DNA from 4 places in the Micromonospora sp. Mcm103 genome. Region 2 is predicted to be linked to each of the others. Evidence: riboswitches for the same ligand, from Rfam matches in the RefSeq annotation. Region 2 holds a riboswitch; each other region holds the start of a gene.
The links. Region 2 has a riboswitch for cyclic di-AMP ahead of OC439_RS03725 (C39 family peptidase). Riboswitches for the same ligand answer to the same signal wherever they lie in the genome.
Positions count from the first base shown of each region.

Region 1: it holds a riboswitch for cyclic di-AMP, as region 2 does, so the genes downstream of both, OC439_RS00390 (LysM peptidoglycan-binding domain-containing protein) here and OC439_RS03725 (C39 family peptidase) in region 2, are expected to answer to the same signal.
Region 3: it holds a riboswitch for cyclic di-AMP, as region 2 does, so the genes downstream of both, OC439_RS27185 (coiled-coil domain-containing protein) here and OC439_RS03725 (C39 family peptidase) in region 2, are expected to answer to the same signal.
Region 4: it holds a riboswitch for cyclic di-AMP, as region 2 does, so the genes downstream of both, OC439_RS07695 (NlpC/P60 family protein) here and OC439_RS03725 (C39 family peptidase) in region 2, are expected to answer to the same signal.

Region 1 is NZ_JALJRJ010000001.1:79,568-85,397, reverse strand. It holds partial or broken gene OC439_RS00405 (SDR family oxidoreductase) at 1-38, opposite strand, end outside; gene OC439_RS00400 (winged helix-turn-helix transcriptional regulator) at 71-547, opposite strand; gene OC439_RS00395 (LLM class flavin-dependent oxidoreductase) at 594-2,156, opposite strand; cyclic di-AMP (ydaO/yuaA leader) riboswitch at 2,328-2,473, shown strand; gene OC439_RS00390 (LysM peptidoglycan-binding domain-containing protein) at 2,472-3,116, shown strand; gene OC439_RS00385 (YbaB/EbfC family nucleoid-associated protein) at 3,302-3,751, shown strand; gene OC439_RS00380 (M4 family metallopeptidase) at 3,887-5,830, opposite strand, start outside.
Region 2 is NZ_JALJRJ010000002.1:237,200-243,029, reverse strand. It holds gene OC439_RS03735 (CDP-glycerol glycerophosphotransferase family protein) at 1-509, shown strand, start outside; gene OC439_RS03730 (alpha/beta fold hydrolase) at 547-1,293, opposite strand; gene OC439_RS03725 (C39 family peptidase) at 1,557-2,399, opposite strand; cyclic di-AMP (ydaO/yuaA leader) riboswitch at 2,593-2,735, opposite strand; gene OC439_RS03720 (hypothetical protein) at 3,043-3,807, opposite strand; gene OC439_RS03715 (hypothetical protein) at 3,942-4,286, opposite strand; gene OC439_RS03710 (acyltransferase family protein) at 4,367-5,584, opposite strand; gene OC439_RS03705 (polysaccharide pyruvyl transferase family protein) at 5,741-5,830, shown strand, end outside.
Region 3 is NZ_JALJRJ010000028.1:42,072-47,901, forward strand. It holds gene OC439_RS27175 (helix-turn-helix transcriptional regulator) at 1-32, opposite strand, end outside; gene OC439_RS27180 (carbonic anhydrase) at 200-853, shown strand; gene OC439_RS27185 (coiled-coil domain-containing protein) at 911-1,939, opposite strand; cyclic di-AMP (ydaO/yuaA leader) riboswitch at 1,943-2,074, opposite strand; gene OC439_RS27190 (YibE/F family protein) at 2,229-3,503, opposite strand; gene OC439_RS27195 (SHOCT domain-containing protein) at 3,668-3,877, opposite strand; gene OC439_RS27200 (metal-sensitive transcriptional regulator) at 4,003-4,302, opposite strand; gene OC439_RS27205 (heavy-metal-associated domain-containing protein) at 4,383-4,589, shown strand; gene OC439_RS27210 (DUF748 domain-containing protein) at 4,626-5,606, shown strand; gene OC439_RS27215 (heavy metal translocating P-type ATPase) at 5,624-5,830, shown strand, end outside.
Region 4 is NZ_JALJRJ010000004.1:102,374-108,203, reverse strand. It holds gene OC439_RS07700 (N-acetylmuramoyl-L-alanine amidase) at 1-1,756, opposite strand, end outside; cyclic di-AMP (ydaO/yuaA leader) riboswitch at 1,995-2,129, shown strand; gene OC439_RS07695 (NlpC/P60 family protein) at 2,143-3,177, shown strand; gene dcd (dCTP deaminase) at 3,250-3,828, opposite strand; gene OC439_RS07685 (pyridoxamine 5'-phosphate oxidase family protein) at 3,907-4,452, shown strand; gene OC439_RS07680 (zinc metalloprotease) at 4,521-5,513, opposite strand; tRNA gene OC439_RS07675 (tRNA-Gly) at 5,781-5,830, shown strand, end outside.

The DNA of each region.
Region 1 (5,830 bases), on a different contig from region 2:
GCGCCGGTGACCAGGGCGGTGCTTCCAGCGATCTTCATGTGTCGCTCCGAGGTGTGGTGAGGGAGGGGAGTCAGGCGGACAGCAGGCCCGGACCGGGCAGGACGGCGAGCTCACCGGGCGGTACGTCGTGCCCGGCGTCGCAGCGCAGCCGGGCGTGCACCGGGGCGCCGCACTCGTTGTGGGCCACCCGGACCGCCGGGCCCGCCTCGTCGGCGGCGTACGCGTCGCCCCACTGCCGCAGCGCGACCAGCACCGGGATCAGGTCGCTGCCCTTCGCGGTGAGCACGTACTCGTCGCGGGTGCGCTGCCCGGGCTCGCGGTAGGGACGCCGGTCGAGCAGCCCGTCGGCGACGAGCTGCTTGAGGCGGGCGGCGGCCACCGGCTCGCTGACGCCGACCCGCCGGGCGAAGTCGTCGAAGCGGCGGGTGCCGAACGACGCCTCCCGCAGCAGGAGCAGCGTGGTGCGGTTGCCGACCACCTCCAGTGCCCGGGCGATCGAGCAGTTGGCGGTGGACCAGGAGTCACGCTGCGCGAGGAGGTCCGTCATGGCGTCGACGGTACCCCCTGGCTTAGGAAAGCAGAAGTCAGCTACCTCACAGCTGGCCGGGGAAGAATCCGTGCCGGGCCAGCGGCTCGACGATCTGGTGCTCCTCGTACGACAGGTGCGACAGCAGCGTGTCGGTGAGCAGGTCCACCGCCTCCTGGAGCTGCGTGAAGTCGCCGGGGTGCCGGACCAGCTCGACGAGCGCCCGGTCGACGCTCTCCACCACGCCGTGGATCACCACGTGCTCCTCCTCGAGGCGGTCCAGCACTGCCGCCAGCCCGGCCTCGGAGCGGCGCAGGTGAGGGAAGATCGAGGCGTCCTCCAGCCCGTGGTGCTGGGTGACCATCGTGCAGTACGCCGCGCAGTACGCCCCGAGCGTCCAGTTGTTCTGTCGCATGGTCATCTCGTTGAGGGCGGCCCGCGCCCGGCCCGGCGAGACAGTGCCCTGCTTGACCTGTTCCAGCAGATCGCGCACCTGGGCCAGCTCCTGGCGCAGGTGGTCGTGCACGTCCACCAGGTGCTGCCCGGCGGCCTGTCCGCGGGCCGGGTAGACGCGCCCGGCCGGCGGCGGCGGGGCGCTCGGGCGGGTGGACTCGTCCCAAGGGCGGCGCGCGCTCAGGCGTACCCCCGGGTCGGGGGTGGGGGTGACGCCGAGCGTGCTCGGGCCGGCGGCGGCGGTCTGCTCGTCGGCGGCCGTGCGGGTTCCGCCGGCGGGCGCGGTGCGCTCGGCGGCGACCAGCTCCCGCACGGCGGGCGCGACCTCCTGGCCGAAGATCTGGATCGCGCGCGGCTCGTCGCTGCCGAGGATGAACGTGGTGATGCCGTGCTCCAGGGTGAGCCCGGCCAGCTCCTCCACCCACTGCTCCGGCGGCCCGGCCAGGAAACCGGCCGACGAGCGGGCGAACGTGCCGGTCACGTTGAGCATGCGGCGGATCGTGGCCGGGTCGCGCCCGGCGGCCTGAGCGCCCTCGTCGACGAGCGCGTTCAGGGCGGGCAGCTCGTCGGGGCCCTTCGGCAGGTACGACAGGGACGGCAGCCAGCCGTCCGCGGCGCGGCCGACCAGGCGCAGCATGCGCGGCTTGTACGCGCCGACCCAGATGCCCACCGGGTGCGCGGGCGCCGGACCGCGCTTGGCGCCGACCACCCGGTAGTGCTCGCCGTCGACGCGGATCATGCCGCGGCGGTCGGTGTCCCAGACCTCGCGGATCACCCGGATCGCCTCGTCGAGGGCCTCGACGGCGGCGCCGGGGGACAGGCGTCGCCCGCCCGCCGCCTCGATCGCGTCCCAGAACGCGCCCGCACCGAGTCCCAGCTCGACCCGGCCGCCGGTGAGCAGGTCCAGGCTGGCGACGCTGCGGGCCAGCACCACCGGCTGGCGCAACGGCAGGTTGAGGACGTTTCCGGCCAGGCGGATACGTTCGGTCGCGGCGGCCACGTAGGACATCAGCGTCCAGGTGTCCAGGAAGCCCGGCTGGTAGGGGTGGTCCTGGAACGTGACCAGGTCCAGCCCGACCTGCTCGCAGAGCCGGGCCAGCGCCACCACCTGGTCGGGCTGCCCGGCGGCGGGGGTGATGAAGCCGCCGAAGGTCAGCTCGTGTCCGTGATCGGTCATCCGTCAAGCCCTCCCGTGATCTTGCCTGGCCCTGCCACCGTAGCGCCGCCGCCGGTCGCCCGGCCGGGTGAAGAGGGTCACAAGAAGTGGACGATCATCACAAATCGCTCCTAGCGTCGGTTTCGTTCGCAGACGCGGACACCGCAGGCCGGAAACGCCAAATCCCGCCGCCGGCCCCGGTAACCGAACCTCGTGCGGGAGCGGGGGAACCACACGTTCCACGGTGCATCGTCACCTCGGGGTGAAGCCGCCACCGGCGGCCGGGCTCCTCGGCCCGAACCCGACAGCTCACCTCGTCGGCGTGGAGGAATCCACATGGCAACTGAATACTCAGCCCGAAGCCGCCGTACCGCTCTCGGAGCGGTCCTGGCCGGCGCCGCCGTCGGCGCCGCGACCCTGTTCGGCCCGGCCGCTCCGGCCAGCGCGGGCGTCAACTGGGACGCGGTCGCGCGCTGCGAGTCCGGCGGCAACTGGAAGATCAACACCGGTAACGGCTACTACGGCGGGCTCCAGTTCTCCCGCACCACCTGGAACGGCTACGGCGGCCAGAAGTACGCCGCGCGCGCCGACCTGGCCAGCCGGTCCGAGCAGATCGCCGTCGCGGAGAAGGTGCTGCGCGGCCAGGGCATCGGCGCGTGGCCGGTCTGCGGCAAGAAGGGCGGCTCGGCCAGCACGGCGACCCGGTCCGAGCGGGCCACCACGAAGGCGGCACCGAGGAAGGCGGCGCCGAAGCGGGCCGCCGCGACGAAGGCCGCGCCGGAACGCGCCACGACGAAGGCGGCGCCGCGGCCGTCGTCCGGCGCCGGGACGTACGTCGTCCGGCGCGGGGACACGCTGTCGGAGATCGCCGTGGCGCAGCGCGTCGACGGCGGCTGGCGTGCCCTGCACGAGCGCAACCGCGCCGTGGTCGGCGACGACCCGGGCCTGATCTTCCCCGGTCAGCAGCTGCGCCTGCGCTGACCTCGTCCGAGCGCCCGGCCGGTTCGTCCCGGCCGGGCGCCCGGCCGTCCGCGACACGCCGCGTGGCCGGTGTCCGGCCTGCTCGCGGCGCCGGGACGCGACCCGGACCGGCCGGTGACGGCGATTCGTCGGAGCCGGTTGCTAGGGTCACGCATGCTCGGCTAAGACGTGAAGAAAGCGCGGATATGACCAACGACCCGTTCTCGGCGGCCGCGAGCATCGACGAGCTGCTGACCCGCACGCAGCAGGCGCTCACCGCGATGCGCTCCCGGGCCTCGGCACACGCCGACGGCGAGCCGGGCGACCTGCTGCTCGCCGAGGGCACTGCAGCCGGCGGCCGGGTCCGCGCGGTCGCCGTCCAGGGTGGCCGGCTCGATTCCGTGACGATCGACCCGGAGCTGGCCGGCGAGCCCCTCGACGTCCTCTGCGGACACCTCGTGACCGCCGCCAACGCCGCGCTGTCCGAGCTGGACGACCGGGTCAGCGCGTCGGCCCGGGCCGACGCCGACGCGCTCGCCGCCCGGCTCGGCAGCATGGGCGACCAGGCCGAGCTGTTCGGCCGCGCGATGCACGAGGCGGCCGCGCGGATCCACCGCGACCGCGGCGCTGGGTCCCGGGCCGGGCGCGCGGTCTGACCCGACCGCACACGCCCCGGCACGACGAGGCGCCGCACCCGCCCGGGGTGCCGACCACGCGCGACGCGGCACCGGCCTGACACGACGAGGCGGCCGGCCGCCGGGAGGACGACGACCGGCCGCGCTACGCCACGGTCAGCTCAGGGTGACCGCGGTGTCGTCGACGACGAAGGACGTCTGCAACGAGCTGTCCTCCACGCCGCTGAACGAGATGGTCGCCGTGGTGCCCGCCAGCGACGAGACGTCGAAGGACCGCTGCACGTAGCCGGTGGCCTTGTTCAGGTTCGAGTACGTGGCCAGCGTGGTGCTGCCCGCCTTGACGGTGAGCTTGTCGTACGCGGTGCTGGTGGTCGACTCCGCGCTGTCGATGTGCAGCCAGAAGCTCAACGTCGCCCGGCATCCGGCCGGGATCGTCACCGACTGGCTGAGCGTGTCGGTGTGCGACGAGCCGTACCCGTCCAGCCACGCCTTGTACGAGCCGCCGTGCGCGGCCTGGCCGCTGTCGGTGGTGATGACGCCGGACGAGGCGCTCCAGTTCACGTTGCCCGACTCGAAGCCCGGGTTGGCGAGCTTGTTGCCGGAGCAACCGCCCGACGGCGGGGTGGTCGTGGTGCTCGGGGTGGGCGTCGGGGTGCCGCCGGAGCAGGTCGGGTCACCGGACTGGGCCGGCACGCTCACCGCGTCCCAGGCCGCCTTGACCGTGTTGAACTCCGCGCAGCTGCCCGGGTAGAGGTTCTTCGCCGCCTGCAGCGTCCAGGTGCGGTACTTCAGGTACGACGAGGACGAGGTCTTCAGCAGCATGCCGTTGTACATGATCTTCATGGCCTTCTGGATGCCCAGGCCGGTCACGCTGCTGCCGTTGCAGGTCGAGCTGGACGGCTGCCCGTTGGTCGGGCTGCTGCCGTTGGCGAGCAGGTAGAACCAGTGGTTGCCCGGGCCGGCCGCGGCGTGCACCTCGGTCGACGGGATGCTGCTGGAGTAGCAGTTCGGGTCGCCGAGCGCCGACGGGTTGTACATGTTGCGGATCGGGCCGGAGCCGACCAGGTTGATCTTCTCGCCGACCAGGAAGTCCGGCGCGTCGTAGCTGGACGGCTCGTTGGCGAACCACTCGGTGGCCGCGCCGAACGTGTCAGCCACGAACTCCTGCGTGCCGCCGCCGGAGATGCCGCCCGGGGTGTTGTCGTCGATGCCGTGGCCGATCTCGTGCGCCACCACGTCCAGCGAGCCGATCCACTGGCCGGCGGTGTTCTTGCCGATCTGCACCTGGCTGCCGTCGTAGTAGGCGTTCTGGTCGTTGAGGCCCACCCGGATCGGCCAGTAGCCGCCGTTGCCGTTGGCGCCGTTGCGGCCCAGCCACTGGGCGAGCATCTTGTGCTCGGTCTGCGCGGAGAACAGCGCGTCCACGCAGCCGGTCTCCTTGTTCGTGGCGGTGCCGTTGCCCCACACGTCGTCGGAGCCGCTGAACGTGGTGTTGTTCGCCGCGTCCTGGCAGCTCAGGTTGGTGACGGTCGGGTCCTTCATGGTGTACGTGGAGCCCGACTGGGTGGTGTTGAGCGTGAGCGGGCTGGGCCCGTTCCAGGCGCCGGTGCCGGTGCCGCGGACGACGTGTTCCTGCTTGCGCAGGACCGCGCCGGTGCGGGCGTCGACGTCGACGGTGAGCCGGCTGGGCCCGTCCGCGCCGGTGCCGCGTACCGTGGTCTCCCAGGCCAGCGCCGGTGCGGCGCCGAGCGTGTAGACCACGAGCGTGGTGCCCTCGACCGCGTCGACGGTCTTGAGCTGGGCACGCGCCGTCTTCGCGGCGGCGGCCGGGGTCAGCGCGGGCGTGGTGGCGAGGGCGCCGATGGGCCGCTGCTGGGCGACCGAGGCGTACTTCAGGTTGCCGGCCGAGTCCGTGGCGAGCACGAAGTCGCCGCCGACCACCGGGAGGCCCTTGTAGGTGCGCTCGTAGGGCACGTACTGGGTGCCCTCGGAGGAGATGACCGGCTTCTGGACGAACGCGTCGTCGGAGCCGGCCTGCAGGTAGGCGGGGCGGTTCGCGACCAGGGCGCGGGCGGAGTCGGCGGCGGTCGCGCGGGCCTG
Region 2 (5,830 bases):
CCGCGGTGATCCTGCGCGCCCACCCGTACACCGGCAAGAACCCGGCCTCGGCCCGTCAGCTCGCCCGGCTCACCGAACTGCTCGCCGCCGACCGGGCGAAGACCGGCCGGCCGCACCTGTTCGGCGCCGCCGCGAGCCGCGAGCTGACGCTCACCGAATGCGTCAACCGCGCCGACGCGCTGGTCTCCGACGTCTCCGGAGTCATCTCCGACTGGCTCTACTCCGGCAAGCCGTACGCGGTCACCGACACCGGCGCCGACGGCGAGCACTTCGTCGAGCGGTTCCCGCTCGCGGCGTCCGGCTACGTGCTGCGACGCGACATGTCCAACGTGGACGAGGTGCTCACCGACCTGCTGGACGCCGACCCGAAGGCGGCACAGCGCTGGGCGGCACGTACCCGTTACCTGGGCGACTTCCCCGCCGACGCCTACGCCGAGGCGTTCCTCTCCGCCGCCCGCCGGGAGCTGGAGCCCGACTGGGCGGTCCCGGGGCCGCGCGCGGCCCGCTAGAAGCGCGAGCCGGCCCGTCGCGGGCCGGCTCGCCCGCTCAGAGGTACGGGTCGAGCAGGGCGAGCACCGCCTCCGGGTCCTCGACGTGCGCGTTGTGGCCCAGCCCGGGCAGCGTCGCCACCGGCACGCCCAGTTCCTTGAGCTGCGCGTCGGTCACCATCGTGTCCGCCTCGCCGCGGGCCAGCAGCACCGGCACATCGGTGGCCGCCAGCAGCACCGGCAGCCGGGGCTCCCCGACCGCGAACGCGGCCGGGTCCATAGCGAGCCGCCAGCGGCCCTCCTCCCGCCGCAGTCCCGCCTCCACCACCGGGTGGTCCGGGGCGAACAACCCGGCGAGCCCGGACACCCGCAGGTAGCGGCGGGCCGCCTCGTCACGGGTGGCGAACCAGGTGACCGGCCGGGCGGCCAGTTCCGCCGACTTCGCCAGCTCGGCCGGAGACCAGACCGCCTTGATGCCGAGCCCGACCACCGCGTCGACCGGAAGCCCGCGCTGCCGGGCCGCGAGCGCCAGCGCCACCACCCCGCCGAGCGAGTGCCCGAGCAGCACCAGCCGGTCGTCGGGGCCGAGCCGCACCGGCCCGAGCCCGTCCACCACGCGCTGCGCCAGGGCCTCGAACGAGTAGCCGTGCAGCGGCGGCGACCAGCCGTGACCGGCCAGGTCGGGGGCGAGCCAGCGGCCGGGCCAGCGGCGCTCCAGCAGCGGCGCCCAGGGCAGCCACACCTCGCCGGTGGCACCCATGCCGTGCAGGAGAATCAGGTGCCGCTTCCCCGTCGCATCGCCCATTGGCGCAGTCTGCCACCGCCCGCCCCGGACACGCGAGACCGAACCCCGCCGACCCCCTCGCCGCGGCTCCGGCCGCCCACACGCCGCCCTCACCCTCGATCTTGGAGTTGTGGCACCTTCCATAGCGGGCGAGCCGGGCATACTGGGCGCCACAAGTCCAAGATCGGCGCGCCGAAGGGGGCCGCGCAGGGGCCGCGTGAGGGGCCGGGACGGGGAAGGCCGGCGCCCCGGGTGGGGTGCCGGCCTTCGGGGCTGTGGGACGGTCAGGCGGAGTAGCCGCGGCTGGCGATCCAGTGCGCCAGGTCGATCGTGGTGACCCAGTACGAGGGCAGCGACGGGTCGGCCGAGTCGGCGATCCGCACGGTCCGGCCGTCGTCCTTGTAGCCGACCACCGCGACGTAGTGGCCGCCCGGGAACGAGTGCCAGCCGCCGTTGGTGTCGGTGGCGGTACCGGCGACGTTCGCGACGACCCCGCGGCCGTTGCTGATCGCCTCGACCACGTCGGCCTGGAGGCGGTCCATCTGAGCCGGGGTGGCCGAGCCGGGAATCATGCGGGTCCGGTACGGGTTGCCCTTGACCTGCTGGTTGAGCACCCGGGTGGTGTCCTCGGCCGAGTTGGTGCCCATCTCGGTGGTGCCGAGAGGGCCGGCGAGCGCGTCCTGGCTGCGCTCGATGCCGGCGGCGCTGAGCGCGTTGCGCACCGCGGCCGGGCCGCAGTAGAAGTAGTTGATCTGCGCCTGGTAGTCGTAGTCGAGCGACTTGCTCGACGGCGGCTTCGGCTTGGCCTTGGGCGTGGTGTCCGGGTCGGCGGCGGCCTTCGCGGACGGGGAGGCGCTGGGCGAGGCGGAGGCACTGGACGACGCCTGCGGCACGGCGATGCGGGCCTCGCTGCGGCTGGCGGGCTGCTCGCCGAGGCGGGCGGCGCCGAGGTCGGCGACCGCGGCGGTGTTCTCCTGGACCGGGGCGTCGTCACCGGCGGTGGCGACGGTTCCGGCACCGGCGGCCAGCACGAGCGCGGCGGCCGATCCGGCGATGATCTGGTACGGGCGTTCGGTGACGATCCGTCGCAGCTGACGCTTCAGGTGGTGCTTCACGAAATCCTCCACGGGGCGTGAGCGGCACACGCCGGCCCGGCACGCGGAGGAACTCACACGTGCTGGCGGGGCCGGATGGCCGGGGGATCGGGAACGCCCGTGATGCCGGGCGCCCAGGGGGCGGTTGCCGGTCGCGCGTCAGGCGCGGACGGGCACCGCTTCGCCGTGGAGGCGGGGGGACGATCGAGGGGTGGGCAAGAGGGGTTACTCCTTCCGTGGCCGCCGACCGGGTTAGCTGACGGATTCGGGCGGGAAGTACGCCCTACCGCGGGCCGTGGGCTCGCGGATTCACCCCGATGGTGCTCATGGGTCCCCGGTTCGTGGAACACGATTAGGCGGGTCGGCGCGGCGTCGCCGTCGGCGATCGATTACCGCATCGGACGCGCCGACACTACCGGTGGGTATGTCCCCTGCCAAGCGCTCCCACCTGCGTAAACGTGATCCGCGGTAAGGGATTTCGGAACACCCGGTTACTGACTTCGCTCAATGGGACAAGCAGTTTCGACGGCGCCCGGCGGCGGAAAGCGGACAGACGGCGAGCACCCGACCGGCAATCGCGGGACTCGATGACCTGTTCTGCGCCCGGCGCCCGTTTCGACGGCCCGGGTGACCGGGCTCACCACATTCCGGGTAACGATTCGGTCGAGACGAGACCTCAGCCGACCCGGGCCGGGCGCCAGCGGGCGTTACGGACCGTAGCGGCCACCGGCTGGGCGCTCGCCGTCGCGCTCCGGTACGCCGGGGCGGGCCGCAGCGCCGCGGTGGCCGCGTACGCCTCGGCGGCGAGCGTCCGGGCGGCCTCGGCGGCCAGTTCGGCGTCCCGCCAGGCCGACCGCTCCCGCGCGGCGGCGCTCTCCCATCCGGCCCGGCGCCCGTCCCGGACGGTGCGGGCCAGCATGATCTCCTGCTCGGCCGGATGCCGGCGCGGATCCCATCCGTTGCGGCGGGCCAGCACGTCGGCGAGCTGACGGGCGGTCAGGTCGCCCCGCCAGTGCGCCGTCATGGCGGCGTGGTGCAGCCAGCGCTCCCGGGCCGCGTACTCGGCAGGGGTGCGCGGCGTGCGCGGGGCGGGCAGCGCGGCGGCACCGGCGAGGCGGCGGGCGGCGGCGTCCGCCTCGTCGTACGCGGTCCAGGCCCGGTCCGCCTCGTCCTGCGCGGCCAGCCACCGCTCCCGGCGGCGACGGGCCGTCTGGGCGGCTCCGGCGGCGGCCACCGCGACCTCCTCGGCGTACCGGATCAGGTCGTCGTGGCGGGCGGCGTCGGCGTCGGCCGGTTCGGGGGCGGCCTCCGGCACGGGGTCGCGTTCGGGCCGGGCGACGAGGGCGGCGAGCAGGCCGAGGGCGAGCAGCAGGAGGAAGGACCAGATGGCGGCGGCCTCGGGCACGGAGGTGAGGAAGTGGTACAGAGCGGTCTGGGACATGGTCGGCACCTCACGGGAAGGACCTGGCGGGAGGCCCGCACGATCTCGCCGGGGCGGGCCGGTAAGGCCACCAGGGCGGGTGCGGGAAATGACGTGCGAGTGGGTGCGGAGGACGGGCGCGGCCCGTGAGCGGGTCAGCGGGCGGGCGGGGCCCGCGGGCCGGCCGGTGCGGCGGCCCGTCCGGCCGGGACCGGCTGCGGCGCGGCCGGGGAGGCCGCCCGGGGCGCGGGCGCCGGCACCCCGGCGGGGAGGGCCTGCCGCTCGGCCACGCGGTCGGCTTCCGGCCGCGCGGTGGTCGAGGCGCCCGCGACCGGGTACGCCGAGACGGCGGCAGCCGGGGCCGGGGCGGCAGCGGCGACACCGGACGGCAGCGTGGCGGCGCCGAACGAGAAGGCGACGACCACGGCGAGACTGGCGAGCATCCGGGCGGTCCAGCGCGCCACCCACCACACGGGGCAGGTGAGCGCGATCGGAAGCACGGGTACAAATTACCGCCGAACCCCCACGAACGCACCGCCGCACGGCGTGTCGCGGATCGACCGGCCGGCGTGTGCGCGTGTCAGTCCGGGCGACGCCGCCCGGCGTACTCGATGTCCTCGGCCGGACCGGTGACGGAGGCCGCGCCCCCGTCGGCGGCCGGCCCGGCGGCGGCCTCGGTGGGCCTGCGCGGAGCCGGCACGGCCGGTGCGGGCGACGCCGCGCGGGCCCGGCGGGACGGGCCGAGCAGGCGCATCATCGGTGTCTCCACCCAGCGGTGCAGCGCGGCGGCCAGCGCGAGCGTGACCACCAGGAAGCCGAGCACCGCGAGCGGGCCGCGCCAGCCGGGCAGGCCGGTCCCCCAGTGCCCGGTCAGCCGCAGCACGGTGACCATGACCAGCACGTGCACCAGGTAGAAGGCGAACGACACCTCACCGAGCCAGACCATCGCCCGGGACCGCCAGGGAGTGGGCCGGCCGCGCACGTCGGCGTCCGCCGCGGCGGCGATGACCAGCAGGTACGCGACAGCGAGCAGCGCCGCCCAGAACTCGGCCGGGATCCACAGCGCGGCGACCACCCAGGTGGTGACGAACAGGCCGGTGGCGACGGCGAGGTTCGGGCCGCGCCAGCGGTGCCGGCGCATCAGCTCGGCGGCGGCCACCCCCATCCAGAACTCCAGCGACCGGGTCACCGGGAAGATCTGGGTGAACCACCACCGCTGCTCCTCCGGCACGAGTTGCTGGCTGGGCCACAGCGCCAGGATGAGCAGCGGCGCCGCGACCAGCACGGTCCGCAGCACGCCGGTACGGGCCCGGCGCAGCCACGGCACCACGAGCGGCAGGCACAGGTAGAAGGCCAGCTCGCAGGAGAGCGACCAGCTCACGTTGTTGACGCTGTAGAAGTAGCCGCCCAGCGGGATCCACGCCTGGACCAGGAAGAAGTTGGCGATCGCGGCCCACGGCACGACCGGGTCGGCGAACCAGGCCGCTACCGCAAGCGCCGCGACGAACGTCACCACGTGGTTCGGGTAGATCTTGGCGAACCGGCGGCGCAGGAACGTCCACGCGCGCTCCCCGTCCCGGTACGACCAGACCAGCACGAACCCGCTGAGGATGAAGAAGAACTCGACACCGGACAGGCCCAGGCTGAACGCCTTGTCGACCAGGGGCTTCAGGTGCGGCTCGGCGACGATCCCCATCGTCCCGGCGTGGAAGCCGAAGACGAGCAGCGCGGCGACCCACCGCAATCCGGTCAGCGACGGCAGTCGCGGGGCACGGGTGACGGTCGGCGCGCTGGTCATTCCGGGCACCCTACCCCGGGCAACCGGGACGTTCCCGGCGAGCCGACGTCCGGTCGGCTCCGCCGGGGCGGCGGATAGGATTTCCGTTCTGCACGCGCGGGCACCCACCCGGCTCCCGCCCGCACGCCGTGCCGTACGGAAGGTGAGCGAAACCGGATGCACCAGCGGATCCTGCTCCGCGCCCGCAAGGGCCCGTTCGACGTCCTCACGCCGGAGGAGACGTTCGCCGGCAACTGGATCGGCGAC
Region 3 (5,830 bases), on a different contig from region 2:
TCCTCAACTGGTGTGGTCGCCATGGTGGTCATGCTATGGCCACGTCCGCCACCTGCCGAATCGGCGCGGTCCGGGGCGGAGCGGAGACGGGAAAGTATGAAATGCGTATCACGAATCTTGACGGACCCCGAGGGGCGTGTGACCGTGGGTCGCGAGGCCGTTCGGCCTGGTGGTTCCCCAGGTAGACGAGGTGAGGGACATGACGCCGAGCACCCCGGAACAGGCACTTGCCGAGCTGCGTGCCGGTAACCACCGGTTCGTCACGGGCGTCCCGCAGCATCCGAATCAGGACGCCGGGCACCGGGCGGCGGTCGCCGACGGCCAGCACCCGTTCGCGGTGATCGTCGGCTGCTCCGACTCGCGGCTCGCCGCCGAGATCATCTTCGACCGCGGTCTCGGTGACCTCTTCGTGGTGCGTACCGCCGGGCACACCGCCGGGCCGGAGGTGCTCGGCAGCGTCGAGTACGCCGTCACCGTGCTGGGCACGCCGCTCGTGGTGGTGCTCGGGCACGACTCGTGCGGCGCGGTCCAGGCCGCCCGGGAGGGGGTCCGGACGGGTGCCGCCCCGGCCGGGCACCTGGGCGCGGTGGTGGACGCGGTCTCGCCGAGCCTGCTGCGCGCCGCCCGCCAGGGCGTCGAGGACCTCGACGGCATCATCGACGTCCACATCGCGCAGACGGTGGAGACGCTGCTGGCCCGGTCCGCCGTGCTGGCCGAGCGGGTGGCCGCCGGGCGGTGCACGGTGGTGGGCATGTCGTACCGGCTCGCCGGTGGCGAGGTGCGGACCGTGGCGCAGTCCCCGGCCCCGCTGCCCGCCCCGGCCGCGCCCGCCGACCCGGCGCTGGCGAGCTGACACATTCGGACGCGAAAAGGGGCCGCCCTCGGGCGGCCCCTTTTCGTGGTGTCCGGATCAGAGCAGCGACATGTGGACGTGGTCGGTGTGGTTCGACGGTCCGCTGTAGGAACGCCAGCCGGTGGCCGGGAACCAGATCTGCCGGTTCCAGATGACGTAGTAGATGCCCAGCCGGTCGGCGTTGCGGATCAGGAACGCGGCGACCTCGTTGCCGTACCGGCGGGTGTCGTTGTTGTGCCACGGCGCGAAGCCGCTGTTCTGCAGCGACCAGTCACACGCCTTGCCCTTGGGGTGCTCCCACGGCCCGCCGGACCGGTAGCAGCCCACGAAGCGCTTGAAGCCCGCGCGCCGGACCTCCTTGTACGCGTGCAGCGTGCGCGGCGTGACGCAGCCCGAGGTGGTCGGGTCATCCTCGCTGCACGACTCGGCCTTCCACCCGCCGTCGGCGGTGCGGCCGGGGGCGATCTTGGCGACCGGTGAGGTGGCGGAGACCAGGCCGCCGGTGAAGCCGAGACCGCCGACGAGCTTCAGCGCGCGCTCGGCCTGCACCTTCTCGCGCTCCATCGCGTTCTTCTGCTTCTCCTGCTCGCGCACCTCGGCGTCGAGCGCGATCTTGGCTTGCTCGGCGCGGGTCTTGACCGCGTTGATGGCGGCCAGGCGCTGCGCGTTGAGGAGGTTCAGCTCGTCCAGGGCGTTGACCCGGCGGACGAACGAGTCGGGGGAGTTGCTCTCCAGCAGCATCGCCATCGCGCCCATCCGGCCGGTCCGGTAGGACTGGGCGGCGAGCTGGTTGACCTGCGGGCTGAGCGCGTCGAGTTCGGCCTGTGCCGTCTTCACCTCGGCCGCCAGCCGCCGCTGGCGATCCTGGGACTTGGCGAGCTTCGCCTTGGCCTGGAGGAAGTTCCGGTTGGCGGAGTCGATCGCCTCGGTGATGAGCGGCGGATCGCCGTCCTCCTCGTGGCCCGAGGGGGTGCCGGGGGCCGCCGCGGCGGGGGCCGCGGTCGCCGGGTTCGGGCCGGCCAGCACGGCTAGCGAGGCCAGCACGGCCACCACGGGTGTCAGCCAGCGGCGCAGGGGTGCCGTCACAGTGTTCCCTTCCGTCGGCCGCCGACCGGGTTAGCTGACGGGTTCGGGACGGAAGTGGCCCCTACCGCTGTCGCGGATTCACCCCATGTACCTGGTTCCCCGGTTCGCCCGTGGGCGATTGGGCGGCGGCACCGCTGGCGCCGGTGCGCGCCTTCGGCGGTGACCGGCAGCGAGGTTACCTGACAGCACTCGTGAGGATCTACGTCCGGAAGCCGACCAATAGCGAGATTTCGCCGTGGCGCACCGTGACCAGCGTCGCGTTTGAATTCGATGGTGACGCTGCGGAGTGTCACCATGCGGCCTCCGTACTCTTCCCGCCGCCGAGCGCCTCCAGCGCGTCGTCCCGTCCGGCCGGCGGCGGGGGCGCGGCGGGCGCCGGCTCCGCGCCGGGCGAGCGCCGCCCGGCGGTGGTCACGATCGCGGCCAGTCCGGTCGTCAGCGGTACGGCGGCGATCAGGCCGAGCGTCGCCACCGCGCTGCGGACGATCTCCTGGGCGAGGAACTCACTGGTGAGGATCTCGCTCACCGGGCGGGAGTCGGCGACCAGCAGGAGCAGCAGCGGCAGCGAGGCGCCGGCGTACGCCAGCACGATGGTGTTGACGGTGGACGCGATGTGGGCCCGGCCGACCCGGGTCGCCGCCCGGTAGAGCTGCCGCCGGGACAGTCCGGGGTTGGCGTGCGCCAGTTCGGTGACGGTGGCCGCCTGGGTGACTGTGACGTCGTCCAGCACGCCCAGCGAGCCGATGATGATGCCGGCCAGAAGCAGTCCGTGCAGGTCCACGTCGCCCTGGAACATGGACAGCGTGGTGGCGTCCTCGCTGCCGAAGCCGGTCAGGTGGGTGGCGGACGTGGCGAGCAGGCCGAGCACGCCGGTGACCACCAGGCTGCCGAGCGTGCCGAGCACCGCGACCGACGTCTGCGCGGTGATCCCGTGGGTCAGGTAGAGCACCACGAACATGATCAACGCGGCGCCCACGATCGCGACGAGCAGCGGCGGCTGGCCGGCGCCGATGCCCGGCAGCACGAAGCCGAGCAGGATGGCGAAGCTGGCCACCAGGCCGCCGAGCGCGGCGAGCCCGCGCCACCTGCCGAACGCCACGATCGCGGCGGCGAACAGCACCATCAGCCAGATCAGCGGTGTACCGCGCTGGTGCTCGGCGATGTTGTAGGACTTCACCGCCGGGTCGGCCGGGTCGGTCAGCTCGACCAGGACGACCTCGTCGCCGACCGCGACCCGCGGCGCGCCCGGCCCGGCCGGGATCGGCGTCTCGACCTGCCGGCCCGCGTCCGGGCCCTGCTCGGCGGTGACGGTCACGGTGCCGCAGGGGCCACCGCCGCCCTCCGGGGCCTCCGGCGTCGGCGGGCAGGGCTCGGTGACCACCCGGGTCACCGTGCCGTGGTAGCGAGGGACGTCCGCGCCGCCGACCGGCTCCCGGTCCTGCCCGGGCCAGAGCACCAGCGCCGCGATCACGGTGAGCGCGAACAGCGGCACCACCACGGCGACGAGCAGCCGCCGTACGCCCGGCGGCGCGGCGGGTGCGGGGCGGGTGTGGTCGGCACCCATGACGTCTCTCCCAACGGTCGCGGCGACGCCTGGTCCGCCGGACCGGTCTGGTCACCCGGCCGGCGTGGACGTGTCGACCACGTCCGGGTCGTCGCCCGGCCATGGTAGGCAGCCCGGCCGGGCGGTCCCGGACACCGTGGCCGGTGACGCGCGCCCCGCGCGGGTCAGGTCAGGCCGGCCCGGCGTCGCCGGTACTCGTCCTCGTCGATCTCGCCGCGGGCGTACCGCTCGTCCAGGATGCGCCGGGCCGTCGTCGGGCCCAGGTACTGCGGGCCGGTCCACCGCACGGCCGCCCAGACGAGCCCCGCCAGCACCCCGAGCACCAGCAGGGACCAGATCCACATCCAGCCCATCATCGGGCTCTGCCACATCATCGGGCCGCCCTCCGTCCGTCGCCGCGGGTCCGCCGGTCCGGCCTGCCCGCCACGTCGACGGTACGTCCGCCCGGGCGCGTCGGCGCGGGTCGATGTGCCCCGCCCGGAGGGCCGGAGGTCCCCCTTCAGCCGCGCTTCATCAGGCGGCCGACGGCGGCCATCATCTCGGTCGCCATCTCGTCGGCCCGGCCCTCGGCGGCGCCCTCGTGCATGCAGTGCCGGGCGTGGCCGTCGAGCAGGCCCAGGCCGACCTTGTCCAGCGCCGCCTGGATGGCCGAGATCTGGGTCAGCACGTCGATGCAGTAACGGTCGTCCTCGACCATCTTCTCGATGCCACGGACCTGCCCCTCGATCCGGCGGAGCCGGGCGAGGAGTTGGTCCTTGCTGGCGGTGTAGCCCCGGGTCGGGCTGGACGGCGCGGTCATGAAACCGAGGATAGCGTACCCCTCGGGGGTATGCTAACGTTCGGAACGTACCCCTGGGGGGTATCAGATCGGAGGGCGAGATGGAGACCACCTACCAGGTGAACGGCATGACCTGCGGGCACTGCGTCAACTCGGTGAGCACCGAGCTGAGCGCACTTCCGGGCGTCACCGACGTCCAGGTCGACCTGGCCGGCGGCCGGGTCACCGTCACCAGTCAGAACCCGCTGGACGCGGACGCGGTCCGCGCGGCGGTCGACGAGGCCGGCTACGACCTCGTCGGTGCGTGACGGGTCCGGCGGACCCGCGACAACCGAGGAGACACCATGAACACGGCGACGAAGCTCAGCGGCTTCGCGCTCGGCCTCGTGGCGGTGTTCGGCGCGGCGTACGGGATCGGCAACCTGGCCGATCCAGTCGCCCCGGCCGCCGAGACCCGACACGACGACACCGGCAGCGACCACGGGGCCGGCGATACCGGCCACGGTGACGAGAGCCAGGCGGGCGGCGCCTCCGCGCACCTGCCCGGCGGGCTGCTCGTCTCCGAGCGCGGCTACACGTTCCAGCCCGCCGACGCCCCGGCCGGGCAGTTCGCCTTCCGGATCACCGGCCCGGACGGCGCACCGGTCACCCGCTTCGAGGTGGCCCACGACAAGCGCATGCACCTGATCGTCGCCCGCCGGGACCTGTCCGGGTTCCGGCACGTCCACCCGGAGATGGCCGGCGACGGCACCTGGCGGGTCGCCTCACCGCTCGGCGGCCCCGGCGTCTGGCGGGCGTTCGCCGACTTCACCCCCGAAGGCGGCGAGCCGCTGACGCTCGGCCTGGACGTCACGGTCCCCGGCGAGCTGACCGCCCGGCCGTTGCCGGCGCCGGCGACCAGCACCACAGTCGACGGCTACACGGTCACCCTGACCGGCACGCCGGAGCCGGGCCGCACCAGCCGGCTCACGCTCTCCGTCAGCCGCGACGGGCGGCCGGTCACCGACCTTGCGCCCTACCTCGGGGCGTACGGGCACCTGGTGGCGCTGCGGCAGGGCGACCTGGCGTACCTGCACGTGCACCCGGAGGGCACGCCCGGCGACGGGCGCACACCTGCCGGTCCGGCGATCACGTTCGCCGCCGAGGTGCCCTCGGCCGGGGCGTACCGTCTCTACCTGGACTTCCGGCACGGCGACGCGGTGCACACCGCCGAGTTCACCGTCCTGGCCGGCGACCGGACCGCGCCCGCGCCCGCCGCGCCGGCATCCACCACCGCACCGACCCCGGACGCCGGACACGGCACCCCGGGGCACGGGCACAGTTGAGCGCCGGAGGTGCCGCGATGACTGCCACGGGAAAGGCGCTGCCCACCGCGCCGAACCTGATCGAACTGGCGATCGGCGGGATGACCTGCGCGTCCTGCGCCGCCCGGATCGAGAAGAAGCTCAACCGGATGGACGGCGTCGAGGCGACTGTGAACTACGCCACCGAGAAGGCCACCGTCCGGTACGCCGACGACATCGCGCCGGCCGACCTGATCGCCACCGTC
Region 4 (5,830 bases), on a different contig from region 2:
GCCCGTACACCGGGATGGTGGCCTTGCCGGGCCGCGGGGTCACCACGAAGCCGGTGGCCCACTTGGCGGTCGGCGCGGAGGCCGGGTTGAGGAACCACGCCTTCTGGCCGAGGTACCAGATCGCCGTCCAGTCACCCTGGCGGCCGGCGAGCGCGTACGTCTGGCCGGCGGAGGCGCGGGCGCCGTGGTCGGAGATGTACATGGTGTCCGGCGTACCGTCCGGGCGCAGCCCGAGGTCGTTGACGAGCGGGGCGTCCGGGCTCGGCGCGGTCCGCAGGATCACCGCGGAGGAACCCCGCGACGGGCACGGCTCGGCCGGCGGCCGGGGCGTCGGGACACCGGGCGGCTGCTGGTTGCAGCCGGTGAACGCCGGCCGGTTGGTGGCGAAGTCCGGGTCGATGGTGACCAGGCCGGTACGGGGCGTGCCGGTGCTGCGGAACGGCGCCTTCATCAGGTCGAAGTAGTGCGACCAGTCCCAGTACGGTCCCGGGTCCCAGTGCATGCCGCCCACGTTGGCGGCGGTGATGCCGGGCACGTTGTCGTGGCCGATGATGTGCTGCCGGTCCATCGGGATGCCGAGCTTCAGCGCGAGGTGCCGCACCAGCTTGGCGGAGGTGCGGTACATCGCCTCGGTGTACCAGGTGCCCTGACCGGCGAAGCCCTCGTGCTCCAGGCCGATGGACTTGGCGTTGACGTACCAGTTGCCGGCGTGCCAGCCGACGTCCTTGGTCTTGATGTGCTGGGCGATGTAGCCGTCCACCGAGCGCAGCGTGTAGTGCCAGCCCAGGTAGTCGGCCCGCTTCACCAGGTCGACGCTCGGGCCGAAGTAGCCCTCGGTGTCGTGGATGACGATGTACTCGATCTTCTGCTGCTTCGGCCGGTCGCCCAGGTCGTGGTTGCCGTAGTCGCCCGGGTCGTCGCTGAGCTGCTCGTACGGCGCGGGGATCCACTCGCAGGCCAGCCGCACCGGGCACTCCAGCCCGTCCGGCCGCTCGGCGTTGCGCAGGCCGAGGCGGGCCAGCCGGGAACGGTCCGGCGTCGCGGCGGTGGCGGCGAGCGTGACCCGCTGGCCGTCGTCGGTGGTCCGGCTGGCGCCCTGGCCGAGCTGGTCGTAGACCTCGTCGGCGAAGGCCGCCGCGGCGTCCGAGGTGTCCGCGCCGGAGTACCGGGCCACCGCGGCGTACCAGGCCGCCGGGTCGGTGCCGGCGCCGACCGGCCCGCCCAGAGCCTTCTGGTACGACGCCAGCAGCGCCGCGCCACCGCGGATGTTCGCGGCCGGGTCGGTGCGCAGCGTGCCCGCGTCGAGCCCGGTGAGCGCGGCGGCGGCGTCGAGCGTCTGGAGCGAGGCGGGCGGCAGCGGGGTCTCCCGCTCCGGCGCGGCGGCGGTGGCCGGGTCGAGGTTCAGCGGCCGGGAGTCGTCGCCGCGCGGGTCCTCGTCCTCGTCGACGTGGGCGCTGCCCGGCATGGCGAGGATGTGCGCGGCGTCGGTCAGGTGCATCGGGCCGTAGCCGCCGCTGGTGCTCGGCTGCCCGGGGTGGGTGTCCCAGCGGGACTCCAGATAGGAGACGCCGAGCAGCACGTTCTGCGGCACGCCGTACTCGGCCGCCGCGGCGGCGTATTGTTGTTGCCTGTCGCTCGCGGGCGCGGACGTGTCCGGCGCGGCGGTCACCGGGCCGGTCGTCGCCAGCGCGGTGGCTGTCGCCACTGCGGCGGCGAGCAGTATCCGTCTGCCCGACGGCGGGGCGGAGAGGTGCATCGAACCTCCTGGACAGGGATGGGGGTCACTGCGTCTCCACCCTCACTCCGCACACCCACGGGGGTCAATACCTTTCCAGTGAGTAATCAGCCTTGAAAGAAAATTTCACCTCCGACCTGGGTGCGGCCCGTCATCGCGTACGGAGTGTCACGCCGCTGGAAGTTGCGGATCGATAACGGTGGTCCCTACTCTGGTGAATCGTCGGCCGCACGTCTCACCGTCCAACCCGGTCGGTGACGGTCCGACACCGCCGAGTCGCCTCCGGGCGAGCCGGGGAACCAGGTACCTGGGGTGAATCCGCAGCGATGCGGTAGGGCGGCTCCCTTCCCGCCCGAATCCGTCAGCTAACCCGGTAGGCGGTACGGAAGAAGGAGTACGGACGCCCGGTGGCACTCCATGCCCCGCGGCCGTCGTCGAGCCGGTCGGTCGACCGGTCCACGGCTGTGCCGCGTACCCGCTGGTCCCGCTTCACCACAGCCCTCGCCGCCCTCGTCGGCACCGCAGTCGTCCTGACCGGCGGCGCCACGGCGGCACACGCCGAACCCTCGGTCGCCGAGATCGAGGCCCAGATCGACCGCGACTGGAACAAGCTCGAACCGGTCATCGAACAGGTGAACGCCGTACGCGAGCAGCTCGCCGCGCGGCGCAAGCAGGCCGACGTGCTCGGCCGGCAGATCGCACCCCTCCAGGCCCGGGTGGACGCCGCACTCGGTCAGGTCGGCGGGCTCGCCGCCGACGCCTACAAGGGCGACAACCTCTCCACAGTGAACGCGCTGCTGGGCAGCCGCTCACCCGGTGACCTGGTCACCGGCCTGGAACTGCTCGACCGCTTCGCGCACCGCCAGCACGAGCAGGTGCGCTCCGTCGCCGCGCTGCGCGACGAGCTGGCGGCGAAGAAGAAGCCGCTGGACGAGATGATCGCCGGGCTGGCGCGTACCGAGGCCCAGCTCGCGGCGAAGAAGAAGCAGATCGACGCCGAGATCGCCAAGTTGGAGAAGCTGCGGCTCAAGGTGTACGGCAAGGGCGGCGGCGGCCCGCTGCGCCCGGCGCCGTGCCCGGCCGGCTACCCCGGCGGCCCGGCCGGTGCGGCGGTCAAGTTCGCCTGCGCCCAGATCGGCAAGATCTACGTCTGGGGCGCGGCCGGGCCGGACCACTTCGACTGCTCGGGCCTCACCATGGCGGCTTGGGCCAAGGGCGGCGTCTCGCTGCCGCACAGCGCACGCCAGCAGCACGGCGTGACGAAGCGGATCAGCCGGGCCGAGCTGCGCGCCGGTGACCTCGTCTTTTACTACGGCGACCTGCACCACGTGGCGATGTACGTGGGCGACGGCTGGGTGGTACACGCCTCCCAGTCCGGCAAGCCGATCACCATGAAGCGGGTCGACGACGGCGACATCAACAGCTACGGCCGTCCCGGCTGAGGTGTAAGGAAGGGCCCCCCTCTTAACGCCTCCGGTAGAGGAGGGGGCCCCTATTAACAACTGCGGGCGTCGTCAGCGCGTCGGCCAGGTGCGCCAGCTCTGCCAGGACCGGCTCGGCGTCGGACCGCGCTGCCCCTGGTAACGCGAGCCGTAGACGGCCGAGCCGTACGGGTGCTCGGCCGGCGAGGAGAGCCGGAAGATGCAGAGCTGCCCGATCTTCATGCCCGGCCAGAGCGTGATCGGCAGGTTCGCCACGTTCGACAGCTCCAGCGTGACGTGGCCGGAGAAGCCGGGGTCGATGAAACCTGCTGTCGAGTGCGTCAGCAGCCCCAGCCGCCCCAGGCTCGACTTGCCCTCCAGCCGGCCGGCGAGCTGGTCACCCAGCGAGATCACCTCAAGCGTGGAGGCGAGCACGAACTCGCCCGGGTGCAGCACGAACGGCTGCCCCTCCGGCACCTCCACCATCGACGTCAGGTCGTCCTGCTGCACCGACGGGTCGATGTGTGTGTAGAGGTGGTTGTTGAAGACCCGGAACAGCCGGTCCAGGCGTACGTCGATGCTCGACGGCTGCACCAGCGTGGGCTCGAAGGGCTCCAGCGCGAGCGTGCCGGCCTTGATCTCGGAGATCAGGTCGCGGTCGGAGAGCAGCATCGGAACACCATAGCGACCGGTACGGGTGACCTGCGTGTCGCACTACATCTTCGTACATGTGTTCGATAGAGTGTCCACATGGCTTCCTGGTCCGAATTCGCCGCCGACGAGCCCCGCCTCGCCGACGAGATCCGCCTCCTGATGCAGCAGTACGGGCCGGGCTTCGGCTACCTCGCCACGGTCCGCGCCGACGGTGGCCCCCGGGTCCATCCCGTGTCCCCGGTGATCACCGACGACGGCCTGTGGTGCTTCGTCATCGACTCGCCGAAGCGCCGCGACCTCGAACGCGACGGCCGCTACGCGCTGCACTCGTTCCCGCCGGAGGAGAGCGATGACGAGGCGTACATCGCCGGGCGCGCACGACCGGTGACCGACCCGGCCACTGTGACGCGGCTGGCCCGGATCGCCCGCGCGTCGCCGCAGGGCGACTGGCGGCTGTTCGAGTTCACCGTCGAGGCGGCGATGCTGACCCGGCGTGACCCGGTGGCCCAGCCCGGCGCCCCCCCGCCGCAGGTGCGGGTCTGGCTCGACCCGCGCGGAGCCGAACCGGCCCGGCGGGAGCCGGTGGCCGCGGAGGCCCGGCGCGGCCGGCACGGCTTCGACACCCGCCGTCCGGCCGCCTGACCCGGCCCACGACGAACGGTGCCGGCCCGTCCGAGGACAGGGCCGGCACCGGTACGCGGTACGACAGGTCAGGCTGCGCGGTAGGCGTTCCACGCGGTGAGCATGCGGCTCGCCTGGCCGGCGGTGAACTGGTACATGCAGGAGTCGTACGTGTAGTCCATGAAGTTGGTGATCGGGTCCTTGCCGGCGGTCGAGCAGGTGTCGCGGCCGGTCGGGCACTGGTACGCCGGGGACGCCTCGGCCGGGGTGTCGGAGACGCTGTCGCCCGAGCCGGAGCAGCCGCCCTGGAAGGTGTGGTAGAGGTTCAGCCAGTGGCCGACCTCGTGGGTGCCGGTGTCACCCTGGTTGTAGTTGGTCGCGGTGCCGCCGGGCAGCGACTCGTTCAGGACCACCACGCCGTCCATCTTGTCCAGCGTCCGCTTCGGGAACGTCGCCCAGCCCAGCAGGCTGTCGCTCAGCTCGCCGAGGTAGATGTTCAGCGTGTTCTTGCCGCCCTCACGCAGCGAGGTCTTCATCGAGCGCTCGGCGGAGGAGCCCTGCACGATCGGGTACCACGACGGGTTCGTCACCCGGTTGATCTTCGTGAGCTGGAACCCGAACGCGGTGGCGGCGCCGCCGGTCGAGCCCGCGTACGCCTGGTTCAGCACGGTGATCTGCTGGTTGATCATCGAGTCGGTGATGTTGCCGCCGGCCCGGGTGCTGTTCTCCTGGATGACGTGCACGACGACCGGGATCGTCACGGTGGCCAGCGGAGCGACGGCGCCGGTCCGGAAGCTGGCCCGCTCGCGCTGCGCGGCGGCGAGGTCGGCCTCGCGGTCACGGACCTGCTTGGCGGTCAGGTGGTTGGGGTCCAGCTTGGCGTTGCCGCCCTTCGCGACGCGAGCGTTCGCGTGCTCGTCGGCGTGGGCGTCGGCCGGCTCGGCGCAGACGCCGGCCGGGGCGGCCGAGAAGGCCGAAGCAGCGGGGACGACGCCGACGGCGGCGGTGCTGAGCAGCAGCGCGAGGGTCGACGTCGCGACACCGGCGGTACGCCGGGTCAGCAGGTTGGGACGGAGTCCCATGGGCCCACCTCTTTCTGACGGCGTGGCAGGGGGTGTGTCACGCCGGTTCGGAAACGTGGGGCAGACGTTACATCCCATCGACGCATTTGAGAACGCCCATACGTTTCCGACGTGCAACTTCGCGCCAGCCGGCTCCGGTGGGTGCTTGATCCACTCCAGTTCGGGGAGGTGGCGGGGTCAACCGCCCGCCGATGCCGCCACCTCGCCGAGGTGGCGCGTGCACCTGACTGCACGGGGGTGGGGGGCTTCAGGTAGAGTGGTGCCGCTGCGGGTGTAGTTCAATGGCAGAACATCAGCTTCCCAAGCTGACAGTGCGG